2 linked regions of the Mesorhizobium opportunistum WSM2075 genome follow. The protein of the gene in region 1 interacts with the protein of each later gene in a pairwise test. Links are inferred from orthologs where the notes say so. Each region holds a gene or a part of one and is shown in the gene's direction. Other genes may lie near its edges.

Evidence for each region.
Region 2: the proteins of MESOP_RS05100 (region 1) and MESOP_RS25665 interact in binary tests that used the Escherichia coli proteins (3 or more experiments, as listed by UniProt). The link is inferred for Mesorhizobium opportunistum WSM2075 from one-to-one orthologs.

Annotation. Positions count from the first base shown.
Region 1 is NC_015675.1:1,076,038-1,079,857, forward strand. Bases 42-3,546 are described here. They hold MESOP_RS05100 (2-oxoglutarate dehydrogenase E1 component), read left to right. Parts: upstream 42-358; coding sequence 359-3,346; downstream 3,347-3,546. Other genes in these bases: sucD (succinate--CoA ligase subunit alpha), read left to right, coding at 42-228; odhB (2-oxoglutarate dehydrogenase complex dihydrolipoyllysine-residue succinyltransferase), read left to right, coding at 3,392-3,546. In the rest of the region: more of sucD, read left to right, coding at 1-41; more of odhB, read left to right, coding at 3,547-3,820. UniProt on the Escherichia coli protein: E1 component of the 2-oxoglutarate dehydrogenase (OGDH) complex which catalyzes the decarboxylation of 2-oxoglutarate, the first step in the conversion of 2-oxoglutarate to succinyl-CoA and CO(2).
Region 2 is NC_015675.1:5,302,185-5,305,386, reverse strand. The notes cover bases 94-2,980. They hold MESOP_RS25665 (ABC-F family ATP-binding cassette domain-containing protein), read left to right. Parts: upstream 94-541; coding sequence 542-2,419; downstream 2,420-2,980. Other genes in these bases: MESOP_RS25660 (molybdopterin-containing oxidoreductase family protein), read left to right, coding at 2,651-2,980; MESOP_RS25670 (Ros/MucR family transcriptional regulator), read left to right, coding at 94-402. Also shown: more of MESOP_RS25670, read left to right, coding at 1-93; more of MESOP_RS25660, read left to right, coding at 2,981-3,202. UniProt on the Escherichia coli protein: Genetic data indicate it may be involved in ribosome assembly or function.

The DNA of each region.
Region 1 (3,820 bases):
CAGTTCCTCAAGGACGAAGCCAAGCGTGGCCGCAAGAAGCCGATGGCCGGCTTCATCGCCGGGCGCACGGCGCCGGCCGGCCGCACCATGGGCCACGCGGGCGCGGTCATCTCCGGCGGCAAGGGCGGCGCGGAAGACAAGATCGCGGCGATGGAATCGGCCGGCATCAAGGTATCGCCGTCGCCGGCACGGCTGGGCACGACGCTGGTCGAGGCGATCAAGGGTTAAGTGAGTAGTGAGTAGTGAATAGCGAATAGGGAAGAACAAAGTAGCGCGCGGCCCAGGGAAATCCCCACTCGCTATTCGCTACTCCCTATTCGCTCTGACAAGGAGACGGAGCGCGGCTCCGCTAAGTGACATGGCAAGACAAGATCAGGCCAACGACCAGTTTTCTCTCACCTCATTCCTCTATGGCGGGAACGCCGATTACATCGACGCGCTCTATGCCGCCTATGAGGACGATCCCGCCTCGGTCAATCCCGAGTGGCAGGAGTTCTTCGCCGGGCTGAAGGACGATGCCGGCGATGTGCGCAGGAATGCCAAGGGCGCTTCCTGGGCAAAGCCCTCCTGGCCGCTGCAGGCCAATGGCGAACTGGTGTCGGCGCTCGACGGCAATTGGGGCATCGTCGAGAAGACGATCGAAAAGAAGGTCAAGGACAAGGCGGTCACCAACGGCGTGGTGCTGTCCGATGCCGATGTGCACCAGGCGACGCGCGATTCCGTGCGCGCCATCATGATGATCCGCGCCTACCGCATGCGCGGCCATCTGCACGCCAATCTCGACCCGCTCGGCATCGCCAAGCCGCTCGAGGACTACAATGAATTGTCGCCCGAGAATTACGGCTTCACCGAAGCCGACTACGACCGGCCGATCTTCCTCGACAACGTGCTCGGCCTCGAATTCGGCTCTATCCGGCAGATGCTGGAGATCCTGACCCGCACCTATTGCTCGACGCTCGGCGTCGAGTTCATGCACATCTCCGATCCCGAGGAAAAGGCCTGGATCCAGGCTCGTATCGAAGGCGCCGACAAGGAAATCTCCTTCACCGCCACCGGCAAGAAGGCGATCCTTTCGAAGCTGGTGGAGGCGGAAGGCTTCGAGCAGTTCATCGACGTCAAGTACAAGGGCACCAAGCGCTTCGGCCTCGACGGCAGTGAAGCGTTGATTCCGGCGCTGGAACAGATCGTCAAGCGCGGCGGCCAGCTCGGCATGAAGGAGATCGTGCTCGGCATGGCCCACCGCGGCCGGCTGAACGTGCTCAGCCAGGTGATGGCCAAACCGCACCGCGCCATTTTCCACGAGTTCAAGGGCGGCTCCGCTGCGCCTGACGAGGTCGAGGGCTCCGGCGACGTCAAGTACCATCTCGGCGCCTCGTCGGACCGCGAGTTCGACGGCAACAAGGTGCATCTGTCGCTGACCGCCAACCCCTCGCATCTGGAGATCGTCGATCCGGTTGTGATGGGCAAGGCGCGCGCCAAGCAGGACTCTCTGTTCGGTCGCGGCCGCGAGGAGATCGTGCCGCTGGAGGAGCGCGCCAAGGTGCTGCCGCTGCTGCTGCATGGCGACGCCGCCTTTGCCGGCCAGGGCGTGATCGCCGAAATCCTCGGCCTGTCGGGCCTGCGTGGCCACCGCGTCGCCGGCACGCTGCATTTCATCATCAACAACCAGATCGGCTTCACCACCAATCCGCGCTTCTCGCGCTCGTCGCCCTATCCGTCCGACGTCGCCAAGATGATCGAGGCGCCGATCTTCCACGTCAATGGCGACGATCCGGAAGCCGTGGTGCATGCCACCAAGGTGGCGATCGAATTCCGCATGAAGTTCCACAAGCCGGTTGTGGTCGACATGTTCTGCTACCGCCGCTTCGGCCACAATGAGGGCGACGAACCCGCTTTCACCCAGCCGATCATGTACCGCAACATCCGCACCCATAAGACGACGGTGCAGATCTATGGCGAACGGCTGATCGCCGAGGGCCATATCAGCCAGGCCGAACTCGACCAGATGAAGGCCGACTGGCGCGCACACCTGGAATCCGAATGGGAAGTCGGCCAGCACTACAAGCCCAACAAGGCCGACTGGCTCGACGGCGCCTGGTCGGGCCTGCGCACGGCCGACAACCAGGACGAACAAAGGCGCGGCAAGACCGCTGTGCCGGTCAAGACGCTGAAGGAGATCGGCAAGAAGCTGACCGAGGTGCCGAAGGGCTTCGAGGCGCACAAGACGATCATCCGCTTCCTCGAAAACCGCCGCGAGGCGATCGAATCGGGCGAAGGCATCGACTGGTCGACGGCCGAGGCGCTGGCCTTCGGCGCCATCCTGCTCGACGGCAACCCGATCCGCCTGTCGGGGCAGGATTCCGAACGCGGCACCTTCTCGCAGCGCCATTCGGTGCTCTACGACCAGCGCGACGAGACCCGCTACATCCCGCTCAACAATCTGTCGGCGGCGCAGGCTGGCTACGAAGTCATCAACTCGATGCTGTCGGAAGAAGCGGTGCTCGGCTTCGAATATGGCTACAGCCTGGCCGAGCCTAAGGCGCTGACGCTGTGGGAAGCGCAGTTCGGCGACTTCGCCAACGGCGCCCAGGTGGTGTTCGACCAGTTCATCTCCTCGGGCGAGCGCAAGTGGCTCAGAATGTCGGGCCTCGTCTGCCTGTTGCCGCATGGCTATGAAGGCCAGGGCCCGGAGCACTCCTCGGCACGGCTGGAGCGCTTCCTGCAGCTTTGCGCCGAGGACAACATGCAAGTGGCCAATTGCACGACGCCGGCCAACTACTTCCACATCCTGCGCCGGCAGCTGAAGCGGGATTTCCGCAAGCCGCTGATCCTGATGACGCCGAAGTCGCTGCTGCGCCACAAGCGGGCGGTGTCGACGCTGCCGGAAATCTCGGGCGAAAGCTCGTTCCACCGGCTGCTGTGGGACGACGCCCAGCTCTTGCCCAACCAGCCGATCAAGCTCACCAAGGATTCCAAGATCCGCCGCGTCGTGCTGTGCACGGGCAAGGTCTATTACGATCTCTACGAGGAGCGCGAGAAGCGCGGCATCAACGACATCTATCTGCTGCGCGTCGAACAGCTCTATCCATTCCCGGCCAAGGCGCTGATCACCGAATTGTCGCGTTTCCGCAACGCCGAGATGGTGTGGTGCCAGGAGGAGCCCAAGAACATGGGCGCCTGGTCGTTCATCGACCCCTATCTGGAATGGGTGCTGGCACATATCGACGCCAAGCATCAGCGGGTGCGCTACACCGGCCGGCCGGCGTCCGCGTCGCCGGCGACCGGGCTGATGTCCAAGCACCTTGCCCAGCTCGCCGCCCTGCTCGAAGACGCGCTTGGTGAATAGAGAAGATCTGGGCGAACAACAAAACCGAAAGAACGGACAGGCACAATGGCTACCGAAATCCGCGTTCCCACTCTCGGCGAATCCGTCACCGAGGCGACCATTGGCAAATGGTTCAAGAAGGTCGGCGATGCCATTGCCGTCGACGAGCCGCTGGTCGAGCTCGAAACCGACAAGGTGACGGTGGAGGTTCCGGCCGCCGCCGCAGGCACGCTGGGCGAGATCACCGCCAAGGAAGGCGAGACGGTCGGCGTCGGCGCCTTGCTGGGGATGATTTCGGCGGGCGGTGCTGGCGCTGCCCCCGCGAACAAGCAGGAGGCCAAGCCCCAAGCGGTGGCGCAGGCGTCGAGCCCCGACGCGGCGCACACCACCAAGCAGGCCGCCGCCGAGACCGCCAGGATCGCCGGCGATGCCGGCCCGGTCGAGCCGCGCACCATGCCGCCCGCGCCGGCCGCCGCCAAACTGATCGCCGAGAAC
Region 2 (3,202 bases), 4.2 Mb from region 1 along the record:
TCGGCCTATGTTGGCAACAATCCACTTCCAGCTTCCGGCCTGCCTGACCTGATTGCCAGCGTCAGCGCCTCGGTTCGAAAGCTGGCCGGTGCGGCTGTCGTTGAAAGTCCGAGCCTGGTTCCTGCCGTAAATCCGAAAAAGTCGGTATTTCCCGACTACATCGTCTGCCTGGAGGATGGAAAGAAATTCAAGTCGCTCAAGCGACACCTCAGGACAGACTATGGCTTGAGCCCGGACGACTATCGGGCCAAGTGGAGCCTGCCGCCGGACTATCCAATGGTCGCCCCGAATTACTCGGCGACCCGTTCGGCGTTGGCGAAGTCGACGGGGCTTGGCCGTAAGCCGGCCGTGGCACCGGCCGCGGTGGCCAAGACGGCAAAGCGCGGCAAGGCCACTGCCTGAGGGCGGTGGCTCGGCCGGCACGAAAGCCGCCGATCTGCGATACTGACGGGCCACTTGCGGGTACCGTTTTGAGGCCTTGCGCGACCAACTGGTCCGCAAGGCCTTGCGAAGCACTGATCTCCCGTGCAAAAGCGCGGCCATGCTTATCATCAATGACCTTTCGCTGCGCATGGCGGGGCGCCTGCTTCTCGACCATGCCTCCCTGACCCTGCCGGCCGGTACCAAAGCCGGGCTTGTCGGCCGCAACGGCACCGGCAAGACGACGCTGTTCAAGACCATCACCGGCGATTTTCCCTCCGAGACCGGCTCGATCAGCCTGCCGAAGAACACGCGCATCGGCCAGGTGGCGCAGGAAGCGCCTGGCACCGAGGAACCGCTGATCGAGATCGTGCTCAAGGCCGACCTCGAACGCACGGCGCTGCTCGAAGAAGAAAAGACCGCCACCGATCCGCACCGCATCGCCGACATCCACATGCGGCTGGCCGACATCGATGCACATTCTGCCGAGTCCCGCGCCGCCACCATCCTGGCCGGCCTCGGCTTCGACGATGTGGCGCAGCGCCGGCCGGCCTCGTCCTTCTCCGGCGGCTGGCGCATGCGCGTGGCGCTTGCCGCCGTGCTGTTTTCGGAACCGGATCTGCTGCTGCTCGACGAGCCGACCAACTATCTCGACCTCGAAGGCACGTTGTGGCTGGAAAACTACGTCTCCAAATACCCGCACACAGTGCTTCTGATCTCGCACGATCGCGACCTGCTCAACCGTGCCGTCAACTCGATCGTCCATCTCGACCAGAAGAAGCTGACCTTCTGGCGTGGCGGCTACGACCAGTTCGAGCGCCAGTATACCGAGCAGAAGGAATTGCAGGAGAAGGGCCGCGTCAAGCAGGAAGCCGCCCGCAAGCATATGGAATCCTTCGTCGAACGCTTCCGCGCCAAGGCCTCGAAGGCCAGGCAGGCGCAGTCGCGCATCAAGGCGCTGGAGAAGATGAAGCCGATCGCGGCGATCGTGAACGATTCAGTGCGGCCGTTCTCTTTTCCCGAACCGGTGAAGACGGTGGCCTCGCCGATCGTTGCCTTGAACAACGTCAATGTCGGCTACACCGAGGGCCAGCCGATCCTGAAGAAGATGACGCTGCGCATCGATGCCGATGATCGCATCGCGCTGCTCGGCGCCAACGGCAACGGCAAGTCGACCTTCGCAAAGCTTCTATCCGGGCGGCTCAAGCAGGAGAGCGGCACGATGACGGTGGCGCCTGGGCTGAAAGTGGCGATCTTCGCCCAGCACCAGCTCGACGATCTGCGTCCGGAGGAAAACGCCTATGAGCATGTCCGCCGATTGATGCCGGAAGCGCCGGAATCCAAGGTGCGCGGCCGCGTTGCCCAGTTCGGCCTCACCACCGAGAAGATGAACACCCCCGCCAAGGACCTGTCAGGCGGCGAGAAGGCGCGTTTGTTGATGGGCCTGTCGGCCTTCGAGGGCCCGAACCTGTTCATCCTCGACGAGCCGACCAACCACCTCGACATCGACAGCCGCGAGTCGCTGATCCATGCGCTCAACGAGTTTCCCGGCGCCGTCATCCTGATCTCGCACGACCGCCATCTCCTGGAAGCGACCGCCGACCGGCTGTGGCTGGTCAAGGACGGCGCGGTCAACCCGTATGATGGCGATTTGGAGGACTACAAAACGCTGGTCACCGGCGTGTCCGGCGACCGCCGTGGCAAGCGCGAGGCCGACAAGGCGTCGAAAGCCGACCGCCGCCGCGACGCGGCCGCGCGTCGCGCCGCCTTCGAACCGCTGGCCAAGGAAATCCGCGCCACCGAGGCGCTGATGGACCGCATCCGCAAGCGCATCGACGGCATCGAGGATGAGCTGGCCAACCCGGCGATCTACGAAAAGGACCCGTCTACGGCGACGCGGCTGGCCAAGGAACGCTCGCAGCTCGCCCAGACGCTGGCCGGTCATGAGGAAAAATGGCTGACCATGTCGGCGGAGTACGAGGAAGGCGCGGCGGAGTGAGTGCGTAATCTCCCCCCTTGTGGGGGAGATGCCCGGCAGGGCAGAGGGGGGCGCTGTCCTGCCAACCTGTCGGCCTTTTTGCAACCACCCACCGCCGGATTCGAGGACGAATAGATAGGTCGCGATCCTTCGCGCCCCCCTCTGTCCTGCCGGACATCTCCCCCACGAGGGGGGAGATTGGCTAGTCATCTGGCCCTACACGCCGACGCCAAAACCCGCTAGACAAACCCCATGAACCAGCACGCGAAGCTCCGCATCGGCCATTCGGCATGTCCTCATGATTGCCCATCGACCTGCGCGCTCGAGGTCGAACTGCTCGACGGCAACCGCATCGGCCGCGTCCACGGCGCCAAGGCCAATACCTACACGGCGGGTGTCGTCTGCGCCAAGGTCGCGCGCTATGCCGACCGCGTCCATCATCCCGACCGTTTGCTGAAGCCGCTTATCCGCGCCGGCGCCAAGGGCGACGGCTCATGGAAGGAAGCGAGCTGGGAGGCAGCGCTCGACCTCGTCGCCGAAAAATTCATCGCGGCCGAAGCAAAATACGGCTCGGAGACGGTCTGGCCCTATTTCTATGCCGGCACGATGGGACTGGTGCAGCGCGACGGCATCGACCGGCTGCGCCACGCGAAAAAGTATTCCGGCTTCTTCGGATCGATCTGCACCAATCTCGCCTGGACCGGCTGGATGATGGGGGCAGGCGCCTTGCGTGGACCGGATCCGCGCGAGATGGCGAAGTCCGATTGCGTGGTGATCTGGGGCACCAATGCCGTGGTCACGCAG